DNA from 3 places in the Massilia sp. 05N420 genome. Region 3 is predicted to be linked to each of the others. Evidence: predicted binding sites of a transcription regulator. Region 3 holds the regulator's gene; each other region holds the start of a gene.
The links. Region 3 encodes sigma-54, which starts transcription at its own class of promoters, with help from an activator protein. Its sites were predicted from a motif close to TGGCANGNAANCTGCTTT; they were not measured.

Region 1 (5,777 bases), on a different contig from region 3:
ACCCTGACCTATCCGGACTTCGCCTCGCTGAACCCGGCGCTGTCGCTGATCCCGCCGACCGTCAACGCGCCGGGCACGGGCTCGGCCGGCAACCCGAATCTGCGGCCGACCAAGTCGAAGAACATCGACGCCACGCTGGAATATTATTTCCCGAAAAATGGATATGCCCAGATCGCGCTGTTCCACCGCGATATCGACGGCTACCTGCAGAACATGGAGTCGAACGAGACCATCGGCGGCTTGAACTACCGCGTGACGCGTCCGCAGAACTCGGGCTCCGGCAAGCTGAAGGGCGCCGAACTCGGCATCCAGAAGTTCTTCGACTTCCTGCCTGCGCCCTGGAGCAACTTCGGCGCCCAGGCAAACTACACCTGGATCTCGGGCGAGAACCAGACCCTGGTGTCTTCGACCGGCAACACGTTCGCGACCACCCCGCTGATCGGCGTGGCGAAGAAGAACTACAACTTTGCCCTGCTGTACGAGGGCAATGGCATCACCGGCCGCCTGACGTCCACCCACCGCGGCGACTACGTCGAGCAGATCGCCGAGCCGCGCTTCGGCCAGGACCGTTACGTGAAGGCTGCAACTTTCGTGGACCTGAGCTTGTCCTACGCAATCAACAAGAACGTGTCCCTGCAGTTTGACGCGATCAATATCACGAAGGAGAACTACGAGAGCTACCTGAACGATCCGATCCGTCCGCGCGACATCCGCTACAATCCGACCACCTACGGGCTGGGCCTGCGCTTCTCGCTCTAAGCTCACATCTCGCTCCAGGGTCTCATGATGCGGAAGACTTACCGGAATCCGGTCTATCCGGACATCTTCGCCGATCCCTTCGTGCTGCGGCACGAAGGGGTTTATTACGCCTACGGCACCGCCCCCGGCGGCGATGACGGCCGCCAGATCCCGGTACTGCGCTCGAACGACCTGGTGGACTGGGAAGCGCTCGGCCACGCCCTGATGCCGGCCGCGGGCATGGAGGCCGGGCAGGGCTGGCATTTCTGGGCGCCGGAAGTGGCCAGCCACGACGGCCGCTTCTACATGTACTACTCGTCCGGCAACGCGCCCGAGGGCACCGACCAGAAGCTGAGAGTGGCGGTGGCCGACCATCCGGCCGGCCCCTTCCTCGACGCCGGCAAGCTACTGGTGCCGGACCAGCCCTTCTCGATCGACGCCCATCCCTTCCGCGACCAGGACGGGAATTGGTGGCTGTACTATTGCGTCGATTTCCTGGAGATGGCGCACGACGAGCGGATCGGCACCGGCATCGTGGTCGACCGCCTGCTCGACATGTGCACCCTGGCCGGCGAGCCGCGCACGGTGGTGCGCCCGCACCACGACTGGCACGTGTTCCGCAAGGACCGCTCCATGTACGGCAAGGTTGTCGACTGGCACACGGTCGAGGGTGCGGCGGTGCTGTACCACGACGGCCACTATTACTGCTTCTACAGCGGCGGCGCCTGGGAGAAGGAGAACTACGGCGTCAGCTACGTGATCGCCAAGCACCCAGAAGGGCCGTACCGCCGGCCCGAAGGCGGCCACGAGGCACTGCTGATGCGCACCCCGGCCTCCGGCGAGCTGCTGGGGCCGGGACACAATTCCTTTACGACGTCGCCGGACGGCAGCGAGACCTGGATCGTCTACCACGCCTGGGATCCGGCGCGGACGGCGCGCCGGATGTGCATCGACCGCATCGACTGGGTCGATGGGAAGCCGGTGAGCGGCGGGCCGAGCTGGACGGAGCAGGCGGCACCGCGCTGACCCTGCCACTTGCCGCGAAGGTGTAGATCGGAGGCCGGAGTTCGCGCTGCCTTCAGCGTCCGTCAAGGAATTCCTTTACCTCAGCCTGGAACCGCACCGGCTGATCCCACATGATGAAATGGGCACTGTCCGGAATGCGCTTCAGGCTCAAGGCCGGCACCGGCGCAAACACGCCCTTGTAGACCGCATCGAACTGCTCGGCCGGAATCGGTACGCTCTTCGGCTGGACGTACAGCACGGTCACCGGCACTGAAATCTTCGGCAGTTCCGGCCCCAGGTTGGTCACCAGCAGTTCGCGGTAGGCGCGGGCGCCGACGTCGACGTCGCTGCGCATCGAGTCGTCGATCGCGCCGGCACGCATGGACTCGGTGGCGACCATGCCGTTGATGGTCTCGACGGCGCGCTTGCTGCGTTCCTCGGGCGCGGCCGTCCGGATACCGGTGGCGATGCGGTCAGCAATCGGCTCGACGCTGGCGACTGTGGCGCCGGGGCCGCCGAAGAACATGCCCAGGAAGGGCACCATGTCGACCACCATCAGGCGCGACAGGTCGGCCGGATGGCGCGCGGCCAGCATCATGCCGATCGTGCCGCCCATCGAGTGGCCGATCACGGCCGGCTGCTTCAGGCCGGCTTCCCTGATGTAGCGGTCGATGTCTTCGGCCACCGGCGCGGCGACCGGACCGTCGGCGTTGCCGGCTTTCGGCTGGCCGGCGAAGCCCGAGACTTGCACCAGGTGGTAGCGGTAGCCGGGCACGGCCTTGATCATTTCGGCCCAGACGCGCGGCGAGGAGTTCAGGCCGGGAATCAGGATCACGTCCGGTCCGGCGCCTTCGGTGCGGACCGTGATGCGGGTCGATTCGAAGGGCGCGGCCCAGGCGCCGGCGGATGCGCCGAGGAGGGCGAGGGCTGCCACCGCTGTGGCGGCCTTGAGGGTGAAACGGCGGGAAAGCATAGTGAGCTGCATCTTGTCTCCTGGTTCGTGATCGGAAGCCGCCGCATGCGCTGCGGGGCAGGTGGACAGGATGCTAACTTGGGGCGCCGGAAAAAGCTGCCTGAAAGATATGATAGTGTCCTGAACAAGGAAGCCCGCACGTGGCGGGCTTCCGGTCGGCGATCGCAATGATTACGTTTTGCGGCGCAGGGCAGCCATGCCGGCGAAGCCCAATCCCAGCAAGGCCAGCGACGCCGGCTCCGGTACATCGCCGGTCGAGGGCGAAAACGCTGCCTTGAATGCGACGTCGCCGAAGCCGCACTCGCGGCACTCCCAGGCCTGGGTCGTCAGCGCGCCGAAGTCCAAGCCGTTATTGAAATAGACGAAATCGCCACCGGCATAGCTGTTGTTCGTCGCAGGCATGTTGTAGGTACTGTATCCCTGGGTGCCGAGGTCGGAGACCGAAAGGAACATCACATATTTCTGGCCCGCCGTCAGGCTCAGGGAGCCGGTGTCGAAGGAGAATTCCATCAGCCCCTGGCCAGGGGTCACCGAGCGCGTTGGGCTCGTGTAGAGAATGCTGGTGGCCTTGCTGCCGTCCCAGCCGGCCACATAACCGCGGAAATCGAGCGACTGGTTATTGCCGTACAGGTACATCGAGAAGCTGTTCAACACATTATCGCTACCGACTGTAAAGGTCTGGCCGTATGTGGCTGTGTCGGAATAGCCAAACGGAGAAATGCTGGAGACGATCGACGTGTTGTCRATGACCGAGGCAGTCGCGTCTGCAGCAAAAGCGCCGAGGACGGCACAAAGAAGCATGGAGGCTTTCAGGTAGCTTGGTTTCATTACATTCCCTTTTTTATGGTGGACTTGCCTTTAATTCACAGCAAAAACTATGCCATAAAACAATTGCTGATAAAAATCAATTGTTTAGCGGAAAATGGAATGTATTTGTGTAAATAAATCCGACACTCATCGGGCTAGTCCCAGTCATGCCGGGTTTCGCCTTCCTGCGCCTGGCGATCGCGCGCAATCATCTCTTCCAGCTCTTCGCGCGCCCGTTTGGCCATCGACACATACTGTTCGCGGTCCTTATAGTAGGGATAGACCGCCTGCACGTTGGCGATATTGAGCTTCCGGAACTTCAGCGCGGCCTGGCGGATGCGATAGGCGTTATGGCCGAGACCGGCCGTGAGCACGGTGCGGCCCAGCTGCAGGGCCGATTCGAAGGTCTCCCTTTCGATCATGGTGACGCCGCGGTCCATCAGCTGGTACCAGTGGGTGACGTTGCGGGCGCGGGCGAAGATCTGCAGTTCCGGCCACTCGCGGCGCACGGTCTCGACCAGGTCGAGGCTGTCTTCGATGTCGTCGATCGCCACCACCAGCGCACGGGCGCGCGCGGCGCCGGCGGCGCGCAGCAGGTCGGCGCGGGTGGCGTCGCCGTAGAAGACCTTGAAGCCGAAGCGGCGCAGCACCTCGATCTGGTCGGGGTCGTGGTCCAGCACCGTCAGCTTGACCCCGTTCGCGTTCAGGAAGCGGCCGACGATCTGGCCGAAGCGGCCGAAGCCGGCAACGATCACATGGTCCTCGTTCGGTTCGATGGCGTCGGCTTCGGGCTTGGCGCCGGCGGCTTCGCGGCGGGCCGACAGCTTGTCGTAGGCCATCAGCACCAGCGGCGTGACCACCATCGACAGTGCGACCACGACCACCAGCATCGAGGCGGTATCTTCGCTGAACACGCGTGCGGTGGCGGCCGCGCCGAACACGACGAAGGCGAATTCGCCGCCCTGGGACAGCAGCAGGGCGAACTGCAGGTGCTGGCCGCGGGCCATGCCGAATACCCGCGACAGAATGTAGAGCACGGCGGTCTTGATCAGCAGGAAGCCGGCCACCAGCCCCAGGATCAGCCAGGGATGGGCGAGGAAGACGGCGAAATCGACCGACATGCCGACCGCGATGAAGAACAGGCCGAGCAGCAGGCCCTTGAAGGGTTCGAGGTCGGTCTCCAGCGCGTGGCGGTACTCGGAATCGGCCAGCAGCACGCCGGCCATGAAGGAGCCGAGCGCCATCGACATGTCGATCCACTGCATCAGCAGGGCGATCGCGATCACCAGCAGCAGGGCGAAGGCGGTGAAGATCTCGCGGGTATCGGTGCGTGCGATGACCTGCAGCAGCGGACGCACCAGGTAGCGGCCGCCGACGATGATCCCGGCCAGCACGCCGACGACCTTGAAGGTGGCCAGCCAGAAGTTGCCGCTCGAACCGGCTTCGTCGGGTATGCCGAGCAGCGGCACGATGGCGATCATCGGGATCGCGGCGATGTCCTGGAACAGCAGGATCGCGAAGCCGGCCTGGCCCGCCGGGGTCGGCATCAGGTTGCGTTCCTCCAGCGAGGCGAGGGCGATGGCGGTCGACGACAGCGACAGGCCGAGCCCGCCGATCAGGGCCAGCTTCCAGTTGACGCCGGCCAGCAGCGCGGCGCCGAACAGGGCAGCGGCAACCACGACCACCTGCGCGCCGCCCCAGCCGAAGATGGGCCGGCGCAGCGCCCACAGGCGGTCCGGTTCGAGTTCCAGGCCGATCAGGAACAGCAGCAGCACCACGCCGAACTCGGCGAAGTGCAGGGCGTCCTCGACGTTGGCAATCAGTTTCAGGCCGTAGGGGCCGATCAGGATGCCGGCGGCCAGGTAGCCGAGCACGGTGCCCATCCCCAGGCGTTTCGACAGCGGCACCGCGACCACGGCGGCGGCGAGATAGACCAGGGCATTCGTCAGCAGGCTGTGTTCCATCCGCTCACCCCGCGTAGCCGCGCAGGCGGCGTGTGAATTCGGCCACGTGGGCTTCGACCGCCGCTTCGCCGGCCTGGGCCGCGCCGTGCATCAGCAGCGGTTCGATCCAGTTCATCCCGCACAGGGCGGCGGTCTGCTCGAAGGGCGCGAGGAAATCGGCGAAAGGGCGTCCGTGCAGCCCGCCGGGCCGGTAGGCGTCAAGGCCGCTGCCGGTGGTCGCGACCAGCCAGTAGCCTTTGCCGCGCAGGACGGAGTCCGGCTTGCCGTAGGCCCAGCCCGGTACCATCACC
Region 2 (5,777 bases), on a different contig from region 3:
CGGCGCGAACACCTGGCCGAAGCTCAGCGGAATGGCGGCCTTGTCCTTGCCCTCTTCGGCGTCGACCTGCACGCCGGTGATCGCCCCCTCGATGCCGGCCTTGAAGTCGATGTCGGCCAGGACGGCAGCGGGCTGCTGGGCGGCGCCTGACGAAGGCAGGCCGGCGGCGGGAGCGCCTGGCGCGGCCTTGCCGTAGCGGGACTGCAGCACCTTGGCGTCGTCGAGCTGGCCGGTCTCGGGCAGGCTCTGGGCCCGGGCGGCGGGAAGAAGGGCAGCGAGGAACAGGACGAACGCGGGACGGAATGCAGGCATGGCGGTGTCTGGGGCTGAAATGAAAAGGGCGCCTTGAGGCGCCCGATGCTGAAGCGCCCGAAGGCGCCCCGATCATACCGCTTATTGTCCAGCGGGCGCTTGCTTGAGCGTGCGCTCGAACAGCTGGTAGATGCGGCGGTACTCGTCATACCAGCTTTCCGGCTGGACGAAGGAGTGGCGCTCCATCGGATACGGCGCCAGTTCCCAGTGATCCTTCTTCAGCTCGATCAGGCGCTGGGCCATGCGCACCGAGTCCTGGAAGAACACGTTGTCGTCGACCATGCCGTGGGCGATCAGCAGATGGCCCTTCAGGTTCTGCGCGTACTCGATCGGCGAGGAGACCTTGTAGGCTTCCGGGTCGAGCTCCGGCGTGTTCAGGATATTCGCCGTGTACTCGTGGTTGTAGGTGGTCCAGTCGGTCACCGGGCGCAGCGCGGCGCCCGACTTGAACACCTCCGGTGCGCGCAGCAGGGCCATGAAGGTCATGAAGCCGCCGTAGCTGCCGCCGTAGATGCCGACGTTGTTCGCATCGCCCTGCTGGTTGGCGACCATCCAGTTGACGCCGTCCAGGTAGTCCTCCAGTTCCGGGTGGCCCATCTGGCGGTAGATCGCGCTGCGCCATTTGGCGCCATAGCCTTTCGAGGCGCGGTAGTCCATGTCCAGCACCACGTAGCCCTTCTGCACCAGCAGGTTGTGGAACATCTGCTCGCGGAAGTAGGGCGTGTAGCGGTGCGAGACGTTCTGCAGGTAGCCGGCGCCGTGCACGAACATCACCACCGGATACTGCTTGCCCGGCTCGAGCTGGGCCGGGCGGTAGAGCTTGGCCCAGATCGGCTCCGCACCGTGGGTGGACGGCACCGTCACGAACTGCGGCTGGATCCAGTCGCGGGCCTTGAAGTCGGCGGTGCGGGTGTCGGTCAGCCTGACCGCCTCGCCGCCGTTCGACGGCAGGGTGGCGATCTGCGGCGGCAGGTAGGGGCCGGAATAATGCACCAGCAGCTTGCGCTGGTCCGGCGACAGGCGGAAGTCCTCGACGCCGCCATCCAGCTTGCTGACCTCGCGGGTGGCGCCGTCCTTTGCGTTGACGACGCAGACTTCATAGGTGCCCGGATCCTTGCGGTTGCAGAGCAGCCAGGCGGTGTCGCCGTCGCGCGACCAGGCCACGTCCTGGGCTTCCCACTTGCCCTGGGTGAGCGCGCGGGTACGGCCGGCGCCGTCCAGGGTGTAGAGGTGGGAGTAGCCGGTTTCCTCGGACAGGTACCAGAGCGTGGTGTCATCCGGCAGCCAGCCGAATTCGCTGTTGTCGAAGTTGACCCAGGCCTGGTCCGTCAGGCGGTGCACCGGCTTGAGCGCGGCGTGCGGCAGATCGACGGTGGCGATCCAGCGGTCCTTGTTGTCGACCGAGCGCAGCATCACGGCGGCGTTCGCGCCATTGGTGCTCCAGACCACGGTCTCGCCGTCGAAGCCGATCTTCACCGGACGGTTGCCCTTGAGCGGATCGAGCTTGCGCTCGGCACGCAGGGAGGCCAGCGGATCGTCCTTCACGCCTGGCAGGACGTCGAAGGACAGGTCTTTCACCTCGCGGGTCTGCAGGTCGATGAGTTTGAGGCCGTTCGGACGCGGATCCTTGCGGCCGACGCGGGTGCGCTCGTCCGAGGTCTCTTCATAGCCGCTCTCCGTCACGTAGCGCGGCATCTTGCCGACGCGGCCCTTGTCGGCATCCTTCGGGCCGGTCACGACCAGCAGCCAGCGGCCGTCCGGCGACAGGTGGGTGTTCACGATGGCCAGCTTGTCGCCCAGGTAGATCGGGGCCGGGGCGCGGGTCGGATCGACGCGGCGCTCTTCCTCCTCACGGGCGCGGGTGGCGTCGCGATCAGTCTTCTGGCGCTTGAGGGTGGCGATCAGGCGCAGCTGCATGTCGCGCAGCGCATCCGGATCCTGGACGGCCGGGTCCTTGGCCGCGCGCGGCAGCGCCAGCGGCGACACCAGGCGGCTGGCGCGGTCCCAGCTGGCCCAGTCGTCACCGACGCGGAACTGCACGCTGCGGCCGTCGGCGGAATACTGCACGGCGGCGATGGCGACGCCGCTGGCGCGCGAGATCTGTACCAGTTCGCCGCTCTTCAGGTCGCGCTCGAAGAGGTCGCCGTTGCGCACGAAGGCGGAGCGGGTGCGGTCGCGGTTGTAGACGACCAGCCAGCCGTCCAGTTTGGCGAACTCCGCATCCTCGACCCTGCGCGCCTTGTTCAGGCCGGACGTGGCGCCGGTCTGGTAGACGTCGCGCAGCGGCGATCCGGCGCGCTTCTGTTTATACAGGACCTGCTTACCGTCCCAGCTCCACCATGCGTTTTCCACGGGGTTGCCGATCCAGTCGGGCTGGGCCATGGCCTGGTCGAGGGTGACGGGTGTGCCGGCGTCGGCTGCAATGGCCGAGGTGAGGGGAACTGAGGCCAGCAGCGCGGCAAGGATGGTGAGGGCGGAAGCGGAGACAGGAAGGCGCATCGTCGGTTGTCTGAGTAGAAATTGCAAAAAAGCATTCTAGCTCAGCCGACAGTGATGCAGCGTGGATTCGATTTGCAAAAAACAACGCCCGGCCAATGCCGGGCGTGTGGAGACGCGAGCAACAACCAGGAAAGCTTAGCGCAGCTTCTCCAGGCGCGACGGGTCGCCGATCCACATTTGCGGGTGATCCGCGATCCACAGTTCCGACGGCGCGGTCACGGTCGGGTTGCGGATGAAGAACACGATGCGGGTGACGATGGCCAGGGCCGAGATGGCAACGGTGACGTATTCGACTGGGGTCATGATGGTGTCCTGTGTGAATTACTTAATTACTTGGAGGCGAAGTGGCGCAGCTCGGCCGACAGGCTCGGGCTATGCGATTCGGCGGCGGCGGCCAGCGACAGCATCTCGCGGCGGCTTGCCTGCTCGTCGCGCTTGGCATCGTGGGCGAACCAGCCGCCGTGGGCGACATAGAGTTCGATGGCGAAGGCGCGGATGTTGCGAGCGGTTTCTGCGAGTTGGTGGCGCAGACCTTTGCTCTGCGCCTGGGTGATCGTTGCGGTGCTCATTGTTTTCTCCAATAAATACTGTGTTGTTGCGGTGCAGTATAGGGAACATCGAGACATAAGTGAACTTTTACTTTGTGATGTTCTCCATCATCATGGTGAATATTTCTTGTTGGGTAACTGTGGCTCGTCCTTACTTCGGTTATGCGCCTCGGAAATATCTCTCTGGCCCGGAACTTGCATATTCCCAAGGCATGAAATCGCCACCTCCCGTTCCGCGCACCCTGCGCATCGTCGTGGTCAACACCACACAAGGCACCGGCGAACAGGCCGCGGCGGCCCAGGCGCGGCGCAACACGGCGTTGCGCATCGGGTTGCTGGAATCGGGCTACGACATCGTCGCCTCGCTGCCGGCCGATATCTTCCTGCCCGAACGGATCGCCCAGATCCAGCCGGACATGATCATCATCGACAGCGAATCCGCCGCCCGCGACGTGCTTGAGCACATCGTGATCGCCACCCGCGACGAGCCGCGCCCGATCGTGCTGTTCACCGACGACCAGGATCCGTCCAGCATGGACGCCGCGATCGGCGCCGGCGTGACGGCCTATATCGTGGCCGGGCTGCAGGCCGAGCGCGTGAAGCCGGTGCTGGACGTGGCCCTGGCCCGCTTCCGGCGCGAGCGCAAGCTGCTCGACGAACTCTCCGACACCCGCCGCCAGCTGGCCGACCGCAAGCTGGTCGAGCGCGCCAAGGGCGTGCTGATGGCGCGCAGCGGGCTCAATGAAGAAGAGGCTTACAGGAAGCTGCGCAGTATGGCGATGAACCGGAAGCTGAGGTTGGCGGAGGTGGCGCAGCGGGTATTGGATGTCGAGGATCTACTGTGAAATCAGATATGAAAACCACCCTCCAAGCCGGCTTCATGCCGCTCACCGACTGCGCCCCCCTGATCATGGCCTCGGTACTCGGCCTCGACGAGAAACACGGYATCAAACTCGCCCTCAGCCGCGAACACTCCTGGTCCGGCATGCGCGACCGCCTGCTGAACGGCAGCCTCGACGTCGCCCACGCGCTCTACGGCCTGGTGTACGGCGTCGAGATGGGCATCGGCACGCGCGCGGTGCCGATGGCGGTGCTGATGAATTTGTCGCGCAACGGCCAGGCCATCACCCTGTCGCGCGCGCTGGGCGAGGCCGGGGTGACGGACGGCGCCGCGCTGGCGGTCCAGGTCCGCAGGAGCCGCCGGCGCTTCACCTTCGCCCACACCTTCCCGACCGGGAACCACGCGATGTTCCTGTATTACTGGCTGGCCGCGAGCGGCATCGATCCGCTGCGCGACGTGCAGATGGCGACGGTGCCGCCGGGCCAGATGGCGGCCAGCCTGGCGGCCGGGCATATCGACGGCTTCTGCGCGGGCGAGCCCTGGGGCGCGCGGGCGGTGCTGGACGGCAGCGGCTTCACGGCGGCCACCAGCCAGGACATCTGGCCGGACCATCCCGGCAAGGCGCTGGGCGCCACCGCCGCCTTCGCCGACGCGCATCCGCAGGCTTGCCGCGCGCTGGTGGCGGCGCTGCTGGAAGCGGCGCGCTGGATCGACGCCTCGCCCCTGCACCGCGACGCCACGGCCGAGGTCCTGGCCAGCCCGGCCTATGTGGACGCCGGGCGCGCCACCATCGCCGCGCGCCTGCACGGACTCTACGACGATGGCCTCGGGCGGCGCTGGCAGGACCCGGATCCGCTGCGCTTCCACGCCGGCGGCGAGGCCAACTTCCCCTGGCTCTCCGACGGTATGTGGTTCATGACCCAGCACCGGCGCTGGGGCCTGCTGCGCGAGGATCCCGACTACTATGCCACCGCCGCGCGCGTGAACCGGGTCGGCCTGTACCGCGAGGCCGCCGTGCTGGCGGGCGTGGCGGCGCCTGCCGCGTTGCTGCGTTCCTCGGTGCTGGTCGACGGCCGGATCTGGAACGGCCGCGACCCCGCCGCTTATATCTCGTCCTTCGCGAACGGTGCGCCGCGCCCTGTTTTCGGGCATGGTGCACCGCAATGAAGCGATCCAGCTGACGCTATCCCGGCGTGCCAGAGGGAAGGGCGTCTGGCACGGCTCTTGCAAACACTCCCTGCAAGGATCAACGGCGATCCCCTTGAAATGAATTCAGCCGGTTCAATGAGGAACCGGCGCACAGGACAACGGCGTCCGCTGCACCCGAGCACACATGAAACGTGTTCGGCCAGGCAGCGGACGCCTTTCTTTTTATCGGGAGCGATCATGGCCGGCAAAGCGAATCACCTACAGTTGTTCTCCATCGGCACGCCACAGATGCGTGCCTTCCACCTGACCTGGGTGGCCTTCTTCATCTGCTTCTTCGCCTGGTTCGCCTGCGCGCCGCTGATGCCGGTCATCAAGGGCGAATTCCACCTGTCGGTGTCCCAGATCGCCGACATCAACATCGCCGCGGT
Region 3 (12,581 bases):
CCTATGACGCCAACGGCGAGATCACCAAGACCTTCTTCGTGCTGGACGGCCTCGGCATCCAGCTGCTGAACCGCACCGGCGTGCAGACCGCCATCATCAGCGCGCGCAATTCGCCGATCGTGGTCAAGCGCGCCGCCGACCTCGGGATCACCCATGTGTTCCAGGGCCAGCACGACAAGCGCCTGGCCTTTGCCGAGCTGCTGGAAAAGACCGGCGTGACGGCCGAGCAGTGCGGCTACATCGGCGACGACGTGATCGACCTGCCGCTGTTCACCCGCGTCGGTTTTGCCGTCACGGTGCCGAGCGGCCATCCGGAAGTGCAGTACCGCGCCCACTACGTGACGAAGAATGCGGGCGGACGCGGCGCCGTGCGCGAAGTCTGCGACATGGTGATGCGCGCCCAGGGAACCTACGAACAGGCATTGGCACCGTACTTTGGATAATCCTTCGCAAGCCATGGCGACCACGACCTACGTCAACAAGCGCACCGCGCATCGCTGGCGTCTGCTGGCATTGATGCTGGCGGCCGTGTTCTTCGCCTTCGGCAGCTTCTGGCTGGTGCAGGTGATGCGCGGCGAAGGCGAAGCGCACCGCGTCGACGTGGGCGACGATCCGGACTACATCATCGACAACTTCAGCTTCGTGCGGATGTCGGAAGCTGGCCAGCCGCGCTACGTGATCTCGGGCGAGCGCCTGACCCACCGCCCGGCCAACAACACCTCGGTGATCGACAAGCCGGTCGTGCAGAGCATGAGCACCGACCGGCCGCACATGACGATGACGGCGAACACCGCCAACGTCAACCAGGACCAGAACCAGATCGACCTGATCGGCAATGTCGACATCTCGCGTCCCGGCAGCGCCACCTCGAAGCCGATGCGCATCCGCACCGAGGCGCTGACCGTGCTGCCGGACGAGGAAATCTCGAAGACCGACAAGCCGATCCAGATGACGCTCGGCGCCGCCTCGGTCACCGGCGTCGGCATGGTCGCCAACAACGCCACACAGCAGGTGACGCTGGGCGGCCGCGGAGAACTCATCTTCCCGCCGAAAGGAAAACAATGAAAAAAATACTCGCTGTCGCCGCGCTGTCGCTGGCAAGCCTGACCGCCTCGGCGGAGCGTGCGGATTCTCTCAAGCAGGCCAAGATCGATTTCAACAACGCGCACATCGACGAGGTCACCCAGACCCGCACCTTCACCGGCAACGTCGTGCTGACCCGCGGCACCCTGACGATCAAGGCCGACAAGGCCGTGCTCACGGAATCGCCGGAAGGCTATATGGCGGTGACCCTGACCGCCGCGCCGGGCCAGCCCGCGACCTTCCGCCAGAAGCGTGACGGCGGCCCCGACCTGTGGGTCGAAGGCCAGGCCCAGCGCATCGAATACGACGAGCGCACCGAGCTGGTCAAGCTGTTCTCGAACGCGGTCGTCAAGCAGCTCGAAGGCAAGCGCATGACCAGCGAGGTGAACGGCCCGTTCATCTCCTACGACAACCGCACCGAGCAGGCCAACGTGTTCAACGACACCAGCGGCGAAAGCAAGCCGGGCGGCGGACGCGGCACGATCATCATCGCGCCGCGCCGTACCGCGCCGGCGGCGGCTCCCGCGACCACGCCGGCGGCGCCGGCAGGGAAGCAGTAAATGAAGGCCGTCCTTGCCGCTGCCGCGCTGTTGCTGGCGCCGCTGGCGCAGGCGGAGCGGGCGGATGCGCTCAAGCCGCTGAAGGTGGTCGGCGGCAACGGGACCCTGGACCAGGTCACGCAAACCGTGGTCCTGACCGGCGGCGTGACCGCCACCCGCGGCACCATGCTGCTGAAGGCCGAGCGTGCCGAGATCAAGGAAGCGCCGGACGGTTACAAGACCATCGTCCTGGTCGCGGCGCCCGGCAAGCCGGCGTCGTTCCGCCAGAAGCGCGACAGCGGCCCCGAGCAGTGGGACGAAGGCCAGGCCGAGCGCATCGAGTACGACGAGCGCACCGAGGTCGTCAAGTTCAGTTCGAACGCCGCCATCAGGCAGCTGGAAGGCCGCAACGTGATGCGTGAAATGGGCGGCGAATTCATCGCCTACGATGCGCGCAAGGAAGTCCTGCTGAACCTGAACGACCCGAGCGGCGTCGACAGGCCCGGCAAGGCCCGCGCCAGTTTTACTTTTTATCCGCGCCGCACTGCGTCGGCCGGGCAACCGGAAGCAGGAAAGCAATGATGGATGTACACGCAGACGCCGCCGCCATCGCGAGCGGCGGCAGCACCCTGGTGGCCAAGGGGCTGCAGAAAAGCTACGGCAAGCGCCTGGTGGTGCGCGACGTTTCGCTGCAGGTCGCCTGCGGCGAGGTGGTCGGCCTGCTCGGCCCGAACGGCGCCGGCAAGACGACCTCGTTCTACATGATCGTGGGCCTGGTGCCGGCCGACGCCGGCGCCATCGTCATCAACGGCACCGACATCACCAGCCTGCCGATCCACCGGCGCGCCATGCTGGGCCTGTCCTACCTGCCGCAGGAAGCCTCGGTGTTCCGCAAGCTGACGGTGGAGGAGAACATCCGCGCCGTGCTGGAACTGCAGCGCGAGGACGGCAAGCCGCTGGGCAAGAACCGCATCGAGGAGCGCCTCAACGAGCTGCTGGCCGAGCTGCAGATCGAGAAGCTGCGCGAGAACCCGGCGCTGTCGCTGTCGGGCGGCGAACGGCGCCGCGTGGAGATTGCGCGCGCCCTCGCCACCAACCCGCGCTTCGTGCTGCTGGACGAGCCGTTTGCCGGCGTCGATCCGATCGCGGTGATCGAGATCCAGCGCATCGTGCGCTTCCTGAAGGAGCGCGGCATCGGCGTCCTGATCACCGACCACAACGTGCGCGAGACGCTCGGCATCTGCGACCGTGCCTACATCATCAACCAGGGCGCGGTGCTGGCGTCGGGACGCCCGGACGACATCATCGCGAATGAATCCGTCCGCCGCGTCTACCTGGGTGAACATTTCCGGATGTAGTCATGAAACAGACGCTGCAACTCAAGACCTCACAGCACCTTGCGCTGACACCGCAACTCCAGCAGTCGATCCGGCTGCTGCAGCTGTCCACTCTCGAGCTGCACCAGGAGATTGAACAGGTCCTCAGCGACAACCCGCTGCTCGAACGCCTCGACGATCCGCTCGACCACTCGGTGCGCCTGCTGGCCGACGGCGCGATCAACAACGGCGCGTCGACCTCGACCACGCCCGACTCGCCGCCCTCGTCCAGCCAGGGCGAGGAGGGCAATGGCGGCGGTGGCGCCGAAGCCGAAGGCGGCGACAGCGACAACGGCGATGCCGGCGGCGCCGAGCACGACATGGACTGGGGCGAGTCTGGCCGTTCCGGCAGCGGCAGCGGCGGCGAGGAAGAGGATGGCCGCCCGCAGCTGGAAGCCAGCCCGGTCTCGCTGCGCGAACACTTGATGGAGCAGGTACGCCTGACCTGCATGTCGCCGCGCGATTGCGCGCTGGTCGAGATCGTCGTCGACACCCTCGACGACAACGGCTACCTCGAAGAAACCCTGGACGAGCTGCATGCGCGCCTGCCGGCCGAACTCGAAGTGGAATTCGAGGAGCTGCGCACCGCACTGGCGCTGGTGCAAAGCATGGACCCGCCCGGCGTGGGCGCGCGCAGCGCCGCCGAATGCCTGGCGCTGCAGATCCGCCGCATGCCGGGCGTGCCGCTGGTCACGCGGCGCATGGCGCTGACCATCGTCGAACGCTACCTGACCTGGTTCGCGCAGCGCGAATTCAACAAGCTCAAGAAAGCCCTCGACTGCGACGACGAAGACCTGCGCGAAGCCCAGGCCGTGATCCGCCATTGCAATCCGCATCCGGGCGCGGCCTTCGCTTCCGACGTTTCCGACTTCGTGGTGCCGGACGTGATCGTGCGCCGCGCGAAGGACGGCTGGAGCGTGCAGCTGAATCCCGAGGTGATGCCGCGCCTGCGCGTGAACAGCCTGTATGCCACCTTGATGAAGCAGGGAAAATCGGAATCCCAGCTGGCGGCGCAGTTGCAGGAAGCAAAATGGCTCATCAAAAACATGCGCCAGCGCTTCGATACTATCCTTCGGGTAGCTCAAGCAATCGTGGAGCGCCAGCGGAACTTTTTCTCCCATGGCGCCGTTGCCATGCGGCCCCTTGTTTTACGTGAGATAGCTGATACACTAGGTCTACACGAGAGCACAATTTCTCGTGTCACAACTCAGAAATACATGCTGACGCCGCACGGCATGTTCGAGTTGAAGTACTTTTTCGGGAGTCACGTCGCGACCGAGGCAGGAGGAGAAGCCTCCTCGACCGCGATCCGGGCTCTCATCGTACAACTCACAGGAGCAGAAGACCCCAAAAACCCTTTATCCGACAGCAAGATCGCGGAGATGCTAGGGGAACAGGGAATGGTTATCGCACGCCGCACGGTAGCGAAATACCGCGAGGCGCTGAAGATCCCTCCCGTCAGCCTCCGTAAATCTCTGTAGCAAGCTCTTTCAGCAAGCTCTTGCAGCAAGCTTCTTGCAACAACGCTGCCCTGGTGCGTGGTATGCGCGTACGACAGGCAGCGCATCATCAAAGGAGTGTGTATGAATCTCACTATCAGCGGACATCATCTCGATGTAACCCCGGCAATCCGTGAATACGTACAGAACAAGCTCGAACGCATCACCCGCCATTTCGATCAAGTGATCGACTCCCACGTCATCCTCTGCATTGACAATCTCACCGAGAAAGAAAAACGCCAGAAGGCCGAGATCAACTTGCGCCTCGCCGGCAAGATCGTTCACGTCGCCAGCGCCGCGCACGACTTGTACGCCGCGATCGACATGCTGATGGACCGGCTCGACCGGCAGGTGCAGAAGTACAAGCAGATGCTGCAGGATCACAGTAGTACACCGCTCAAGCGCATACCCAACGATGGAGGAGAAGCTGCCGCTACAGCGTGATCCTTCCGCTGGCGCAGCACAAGCAAGGAAGGGCGCATCTGGCGCCCTTTTCGTTTTCCGGGCCGCGCTACAATGCCGTTTTCCATTTCAATAAATAAAAGAACATGAGCGAATACGTGCAGACCCGCGTTGCCAGCGGCACCGGCATCATTACCCTCGACCGTCCCAAGGCCCTGAACTCGCTGTCGCTGGAGATGGTGCGCGCACTGACGGAGACCCTGCTGGCCTGGCGCGACGATTCGAACGTCGACGCCGTCGTTATCAAGAGCAGCAGCGAGAAAGCCCTGTGCGCAGGCGGCGACATCCGCTTCTTCCACCAGGCCGGGCGCGCCACGCCCACTGGAGGCAGTGCGCTGCTGGAAGACTTCTTTACCGAAGAATACGCGCTGAACCACCTGATCCACTTCTATCCGAAACCCTATATCTCGTTGATGGACGGCGTGGTCATGGGCGGCGGCATGGGTATCGCCCAGGGCGGGCCCGAGACCGGCCTGCGCATCGTGACCGAACGCACGAAGATGGCCATGCCCGAGGTGAACATCGGCCTGTTCCCGGACGTCGGCGGCAGCCACTTCCTGTCGCATGCGCCGGGCGCGCTCGGCATGCATCTGGGACTGACGGGGCTGACCATCGGCGCCGCCGATGCGCTCTACGTCGGCCTGGCCGACGTGTTCGTGCCGGGCGCCGAACTGCCGGCACTGCATGCGCTGATCGCTGCGACGCCGGGCAAGCAGCTGGCCGATGCGATCCGCGCCTTCGCCGCGCCGTTCGCGCAGCAGGCCGGCGCCAGCGAACTCGAAGCGCAACGCGCGCTGGTCGACAGGCACTTTGGCGCCGACTCGGTACAGGCCGTGATGGTCTCGCTGGAGGGCGATGACACCCCATTCGCGCAGAAGGCCCTGGCCGCGATGCGCCAGCGCTCGCCGCTGATGATGTGCGTGACGCGCGAGATGCTGGTGCGCGGCGCCACGATGGACGTGGCTGCCTGCCTGCGCATGGAGCGCTCGCTGGTGCGCCGCAACTTCGAACACGGCGAAGTGCTGGAAGGCGTGCGCGCGCTGGTGATCGACAAGGACAATGCGCCGAAGTGGAACCCGCCCGCGCTGGATGCCGTCACGCCGGAGATGGTGGCGCGCTTCTTCGAGCCGGTGTGGCCGGCGCATGCGCATCCGTTGCGCCACCTGGCATAAGCGGCGCCCGCTCCGCCGCCCCGGCATCCGCCGGGTTTTTTTTCGCCTACCGATAATGCGTTGCAGCATAAGCACGAATTTATGCGATGATTTCATCAGGCAATGAAATAATGGCATAGCCAAGCACAACAATAGAGGAGTCCAATTTGTCGTTTCTGATCGTCCTGGCCGCGCTGGCCTTCCTGATGGTGGCCGCCTACCGCGGTTATAGCGTCATCCTGTTCGCACCGATCGCCGCCCTCGGCGCGGTCCTGTTCACCGACCCGTCCGCCGTGGCGCCGGTCTTTTCCGGCATCTTCATGGAAAAGATGGTCGGCTTCGTCAAGCTCTACTTCCCGGTCTTCATGCTGGGCGCCGTGTTCGGCAAGGTCATCGAGATGTCCGGTTTCTCGAAATCCATCGTGCAGGCGGCGATCCGCTACATCGGCCGCTCGCGCGCGAACGCCGTGATCGTCGCCGTGTGCGCGCTGCTGACCTATGGCGGCGTGTCGCTGTTCGTGGTGGTGTTCGCCGTGTATCCGTTTGCGGCTGAGCTCTACCGTCAGAGCAATATTCCGAAGCGCCTGATGCCGGGCGCGATCGCACTGGGCGCCTTCTCGTTCACCATGGATTCGCTGCCGGGCACGCCGCAGATCCAGAACATCATCCCGACCACCTTCTTCAAGACCACCGGCTGGGCCGCGCCCGTGCTCGGCACCATCGGTTCGGTGTTCATCATCGTGGTCGGCCTGGCCTACCTGGAATGGCGCCGCCGCGCCGCGATGGCGAAAGGCGAGGGCTATGGCGCGCACGCCGATGTGCCCGAGGCGGAGGCGAACCGGGAAGCGCTGCCGCATCCGCTGATCGCGGTGCTGCCGCTGGTGCTGGTGGGCGTGGCCAACTTCGCGTTCACCAAGATGATCCCGGTCTGGTACGGCGCCGGCGCCTATACGGTGCCGCCCGAAGTGCTGCCGGGCGTGCACACGCCGCTGACGGCCACGGTCAAGAGCGTGCTGGCGATCTGGTCGGTCGAAGCCGCGCTGCTGCTCGGCATCCTGCTGGTGCTCGCGACCGCCTTCCGCCGCGTCAGCCAGCGCTTTGCCAGCGGTTCGAAGGAAGCCGTCGGCGGCGCCCTGCTGGCGGCGATGAATACCGCGTCCGAATACGGTTTCGGCGGCGTGATCGCCGCACTGCCGGGCTTCATCGTCGTCAGCGATGCCCTGAAGGGGATTCCGAACCCGCTGGTGAATGCGGCGGTGTCGGTCAGTTCGCTGGCCGGCATCACCGGCTCGGCCTCGGGCGGCATGAGCATCGCGCTGGCCGCGATGTCCGACCTGTTCATCAAGGGCGCCGAAGCGGCCCACATTCCGATGGAAGTCCTGCACCGCGTGGTGGCGATGGCCAGCGGCGGCATGGACACGCTGCCGCACAACGGCGCCGTGATCACCCTGCTGGCGGTGACCGGGCTGACGCACCGCGAGTCGTATCGCGAGATCTTCGCGATTACCGTCATCAAGACGCTGGCGGTGTTCTTTGTGATTGGGGTGTTTTACGCGACCGGGCTGGTGTGAGTGTTAGCTCGTCGTCCCCGCGGAGGCGGGGATCCCGGTTCGGCTATCAGTGCTGCTCGCGATGCCGCACAACCACCCGTTCGGATTCGCCGAAGTAAGCCGCCAGCCGTTCCGCCATGTACACGGAGCGGTGCTGTCCACCCGTGCAGCCGACCGCCACCGTCAGGTAGCTGCGGTTGTCGGTCTTGAACGAGGGCAGCCATTTGGCCACGAAGGCGCGGATGTCGGCCAGCATTTCGACGGCCTGGGGCTGGGCGTCGAGGAAGGCGATGACGGGCGCGTCCTTGCCGGTGAGCGGGCGCAAGGTCACATCGTAGTAGGGATTCGGCACGGCGCGCACGTCGAACACGAAGTCGGCGTCCAGCGGCACGCCGCGCTTGAAGGCGAAGGATTCGAAATACAGGGTCAGCTTCGCGAATTCGATCTCGGCCAGTTCCTTGACCCAGGCGCGCAGCTTGTTCGCCGACATTTCCGAGGTGTCGATCACATGGCCCAGCTTCTCGATCGCTCCCAGGCGGTCGCGCTCTTCCGAGATGCATTCGATCAGCGTGCGGCGCGAAGCCGGGTTCTCGCCCGGGCGCAGCTCGTGCGACAGCGGATGGCTGCGGCGGGTCTCGGAAAAGCGGGCCACCAGCGAATGGGTGCTGGCAGTCAGGTACATCACCTTGACGTCATGCCCTTGTTCGCGCAGCGTGCGGACCGTGGCCGGCAGTTCCGCCAGCGACTCGGCGCTGCGGGCGTCGACGGCGACGGCGACGCACTTGCTGTCGGCGCCATTGACTGTCTCGACCAGCAAAGGCAGCAGGGCGGGCGGCAGGTTGTCGACGCAGTAGTAGCCTGCGTCTTCGAGAACATTGAGGGCTACCGACTTGCCGGAACCCGAGATACCGGTGATGAGAACGATTCGCATGTGTCCATCATACCGCAACGGTAAGACCTTGTCGCCAGTGGCCAGGCCAGTTGCGATGGTGGTAACTCAGAACCTAATCGCCACTCATCGCCTGGCGTTGACGTTCCATGAACTCCTGCAGCGTATCGATACCGCGCAGCTGCAGGATGGTATTGCGCACCGCGGCTTCCAGCAGCACCGCGATGTTGCGGCCGGCCGCGACGGGAATCACGACCTTGCGGATCGGCAGGCCGAGCACGTCCTCGGTCGGGAAGTGGAAGGGCAGTCGCTCGACTTCCTCGTCCAGCGCGCCGCGCTTGACCAGATGCACGATCAACTTCAGCCGCATCTTGCGGCGCACGGCGGTCTCGCCGAAGATCGCCTTGATGTCCAGCAGGCCCAGGCCGCGCACTTCGAGCAGGTTCTGCAGCAGCGGCGGGCAGCGGCCCTCGATCATGTTCGGGGCGATGCGCGAGAATTCGACCGCGTCGTCGGCCACCAGGCCGTGCGAACGCGAGATCAGTTCCAGGCCCAGCTCGCTCTTGCCGAGGCCGGAATCGCCGGTGATCAGCACGCCCACGCCCAGCACGTCCATGAACACGCCGTGCATGATGACGCGCTGCGCCAGTTTCTTCGATAAATAGACCCGCAGGAAGTCGATGACCTGGGCGGCCGGCAGCGGGGTCGAGAACAGCGGAATGTTCTGCTCGTCGCAGATGGCGAGGATGTCCGGCGGGGTGTCCAGGCCCTGGGCGATGATCAGGGCCGGCGGGCCGCCCGCGATCATTTCGCCGATCATGTGGCTACGCGAGCCCGACTTGAGACGCTGGTAGTAATTCAGTTCCTGGTGCCCGAACACCTGGATGCGGCCCGGGTGGATCAGGTTCAGGTGGCCAACCTGGTCGGCGGCCGAGACGGCGTCGCCCGAGATCAGGCGCTCGCCGCCGGGGAAGCCCGCGAACCAGCCAAGTTGCAGGCTATCGCGATTGTCGTCGTACAGCCTCTGGATGGTCAGCGGAGTCTGGAGCATGGCCTTATTCTAACCCAGTGCCTGCAGGCTCGGTTGCCAGTTGATAATGCGTTCATGCACCGAGCGCGGGTCCGGATCGGTGGCCAGCGCGGTACGCACGGCTTCGTCGGAGAACAGTTCGGCGATTTCGGACAGGATTTCCAGGTGCTGCTGGGTCACGTGGTCCGGGATCAGGAGGAAGAACAGCAGGCTGACCGGCTGGCCGTCCGGCGATTCGAAGGGAATCGGCTCGGCCAGGCGGACGAAGGCGGCCAGCGGCGACTTCAGGCTCTTGCTGCCCTTGATGCGGCCATGCGGCACGGCCACGCCATGACCGAGACCGGTCGAACCGAGGCGTTCGCGCGCGAACAGGTTGTCCGAGACCGTCGAGCGGGCGATGCCGCAGTTGTTCTCGAAGATCAGGCCGGCCTGTTCAAAGGCGCGCTTCTTGCTCGACACTTCCAGATCGAGCTGAACGTTTTCGAGCGAGAGGATTTTGCTTAGATTAGTCATAACACGCTTCTGTTGCGGTACACCCAGGTTCTTGCGAGCGGGAATTATAGGCCTGTTTCATGGCCATGACATTCGATTTCGCGTCTGTACGACTGGCTGTTTTATCCCTGTGGCCAAACATCGGTTTGATCGCGCGCAATCGTTTTGTATCTACACGCAATATCCGCTACGAAATTTCAAATTTCTCGAATGGAAAGGCGAATTTCAGACCCATCTTCCGTATTTTCTAGCCGAAACTTGCCAGCATGCCCAGTCTGCGCTTCGTCACTGCGAAACGATTGACGTCGCTTTGATGCCACGGTTCTGTCGCTGGAAACGAACACTAGATGGGGACAATGCCTGGATTTTTCTACTGCCGGGCGGTGCGCAGATTGGGCGCCTTGCCGGCGCTGAAATTCGCGCGCCAAGGATTGATGTCGAGCCCGCCGCGCCGCGTGTAGCGGGCGTAGACCGCCAGCTTGTGCGGCTTACACTGGCGCAGGATGTCGGTGAAGATGCGCTCGACACATTGCTCGTGAAATTCGTTGTGCTCGCGGAAGCCGATCAGGTAGCGCAGCAGGCTTTCCTGGTCGATCTGCGGACCGGCGTAATGGATCTGCACGGTGCCCCAGTCCGGCTGGCCCGTGACCAGGCAGTTCGACTTCAGCAGGTGGGATACCAGCGTCTCTTCGACCGCGGCTTCGTCGTGCCTGGCCTTGAGCAGTTCCGGTGCCGGGCTGTAATTGTCGACCTCGATGTCGAGGCGGTCCAGCAGCACGCCTTCCAGCTCGCCCATCTTGAGCTTGCCGAAGTCTTCCGGCTGGGTGAGCGTCACGGCTACTTGCGCGCCGAAGGCAGTCGACAGGTCTTCGCGCAGCAGGGCCAGCAGGGCGTCCGTATTCGCCAGGCGGGTCTGGTTGAAGGAGTTGAGGTATAACTTGAAGGACTTCGATTCGACGATATTGGGCGAATCGGCGGGGGCCGTGATGGTCGCGATCGCCACCTGCGGCTTGCCGCGCATGTTCAGCCACGACAGCTCATAGGCGTTCCAGATGTCGACGCCGAAGAAGGGCAGCGTACCTTTCAGGCCGAGCTCGTCACGCTTCTGCTGGCGCGGAATGGGAAACAGCAGCTCGGGCGCGTACTGGGTCTGGTAGGCCGAGGTCTTACCGAGCGGCGATTGATCAGGGGTATTGGTCATATTCAGTCTCGAGGTGCGGGACTTGACGCGGGATCGCCGCGTCGGCAAAGCCGCGTATCGTACACCTTTATGCCAATTACTGCGCTGAATTACGCGTGGACACCCTGTGCCCACGCCGCAATCACAAGAACAGCTTGTAGACGGGATTGTTGGTTTCATCCCAGTGGCGATACCCCAGACTAGCCAGGAATTGCCGGAACTCATCCATCTCCCCCGAAGGCACCTGCAGCCCGACCAGGATGCGCCCGACGTCGCCACCCTGGTTGCGATAGTGGAACAGCGAGATATTCCAGTTCGGTGCCATGCTGTCCAGGAAACGCATCAGCGCGCCCGGACGCTCCGGAAACTCGAAGCGGTACAGCAGTTCGTCGTGCGCCAGCGCGCTCTTGCCGCCGACCAGGTGGCGGATGTGCAGCTTGGCCAGCTCGTCGTGGGTGAGGTCGAGGGTGCGGAAACCGTGCTCCTCGAAGGTGCGGGCCAGCATGCCGGATTCGCTACGGCTGCCGATCTGCACGCCCACGAAGATGTGGGCTTCGCGCTCGTCGCTGATCCGGTAATTGAACTCGGTGACGTTGCGCGGGCCGACCAGGGCACAGAAGCGCTTGAAGCTGCCGCGCTGCTCGGGAATGGTGACGGCGAACACGGCTTCGCGGTCCTCGCCGATTTCGGCGCGCTCGGCCACGAAGCGCAGGCGGTCGAAATTCATGTTGGCGCCGCAGGCCACCGCCACCAGGGTCTCGTTCTTGACCGGATTGCGGGTCAGCAGCGAGCGCTCGACATAGGCCTTGGCGCCGGCCACGGCCAGCGCGCCGGCCGGCTCGAGGATGCTGCGGGTATCCTGGAACACGTCCTGGATCGCGGCGCAGATCGCGTCGGTATCGACGATCACGATCTCGTCGACCACTTCCTTGGCGATGCGGAAGGTTTCCTCGCCCACCAGGCGCACCGCGGTGCCGTCCGAGAACAGGCCGACGTCGGGCAGGGTGACGCGTTCGCCGGCCTTCAGGCTCTTCGCCATCGCATCGGAATCGACGGTCTGCACGCCGATCACCTTGATGTCCGGGCGCACCGCTTTCACATAGGCGCCGACGCCGGAGATCAGGCCGCCGCCGCCGATCGCCACGAAGATCGCATGGATCGGGCCGGAGTGCTGGCGCAGGATCTCCATGCCGATCGTGCCCTGGCCGGCGATCACGTCCGGATCGTCGAAGGGGTGCACGAAGGTCAGCTGCTGCTCGCGCTCGAGCAGCAGGGCGTGGTTGTAGGCGTCGGTATAGGAGTCGCCGTGCAGCACGATTTCGACGTTGGC

Region 1: AC1DIX_RS02395 (PEP-CTERM sorting domain-containing protein) is a predicted target of sigma-54. The motif match lies at 3,582-3,599, and genes of this name have one in related genera.
Region 2: AC1DIX_RS13410 (ANTAR domain-containing response regulator) is a predicted target of sigma-54. The motif match lies at 3,544-3,561, and genes of this name have one in related genera.

What each region holds. Positions count from the first base shown of each region.
Region 1 is NZ_JBFTMX010000003.1:85,914-91,690, forward strand. Features, by position in the region: gene AC1DIX_RS02380 (TonB-dependent receptor) at 1-759, shown strand, start outside; gene AC1DIX_RS02385 (glycoside hydrolase family 43 protein) at 784-1,764, shown strand; gene AC1DIX_RS02390 (alpha/beta fold hydrolase) at 1,817-2,728, opposite strand; gene AC1DIX_RS02395 (PEP-CTERM sorting domain-containing protein) at 2,888-3,544, opposite strand; gene kefC (glutathione-regulated potassium-efflux system protein KefC) at 3,679-5,487, opposite strand; gene kefF (glutathione-regulated potassium-efflux system oxidoreductase KefF) at 5,492-5,777, opposite strand, start outside.
Region 2 is NZ_JBFTMX010000016.1:199,684-205,460, forward strand. Features, by position in the region: gene AC1DIX_RS13390 (hypothetical protein) at 1-312, opposite strand, end outside; gene AC1DIX_RS13395 (S9 family peptidase) at 394-2,811, opposite strand; gene AC1DIX_RS13400 (hypothetical protein) at 2,947-3,114, opposite strand; gene AC1DIX_RS13405 (hypothetical protein) at 3,141-3,380, opposite strand; gene AC1DIX_RS13410 (ANTAR domain-containing response regulator) at 3,572-4,204, shown strand; gene AC1DIX_RS13415 (CmpA/NrtA family ABC transporter substrate-binding protein) at 4,213-5,367, shown strand; gene AC1DIX_RS13420 (MFS transporter) at 5,587-5,777, shown strand, end outside.
Region 3 is NZ_JBFTMX010000015.1:214,125-226,705, reverse strand. Features, by position in the region: gene AC1DIX_RS12265 (KdsC family phosphatase) at 1-443, shown strand, start outside; gene lptC (LPS export ABC transporter periplasmic protein LptC) at 457-1,065, shown strand; gene lptA (lipopolysaccharide transport periplasmic protein LptA) at 1,062-1,643, shown strand; gene lptA (lipopolysaccharide transport periplasmic protein LptA) at 1,644-2,204, shown strand; gene lptB (LPS export ABC transporter ATP-binding protein) at 2,204-2,980, shown strand; gene AC1DIX_RS12240 (RNA polymerase factor sigma-54) at 2,983-4,479, shown strand; gene hpf (ribosome hibernation-promoting factor, HPF/YfiA family) at 4,582-4,941, shown strand; gene AC1DIX_RS12230 (enoyl-CoA hydratase/isomerase family protein) at 5,046-6,131, shown strand; gene AC1DIX_RS12225 (GntP family permease) at 6,278-7,681, shown strand; gene rapZ (RNase adapter RapZ) at 7,728-8,591, opposite strand; gene hprK (HPr(Ser) kinase/phosphatase) at 8,665-9,600, opposite strand; gene AC1DIX_RS12210 (PTS sugar transporter subunit IIA) at 9,610-10,092, opposite strand; gene queF (NADPH-dependent 7-cyano-7-deazaguanine reductase QueF) at 10,442-11,272, opposite strand; gene ilvA (threonine ammonia-lyase, biosynthetic) at 11,394-12,581, opposite strand, start outside.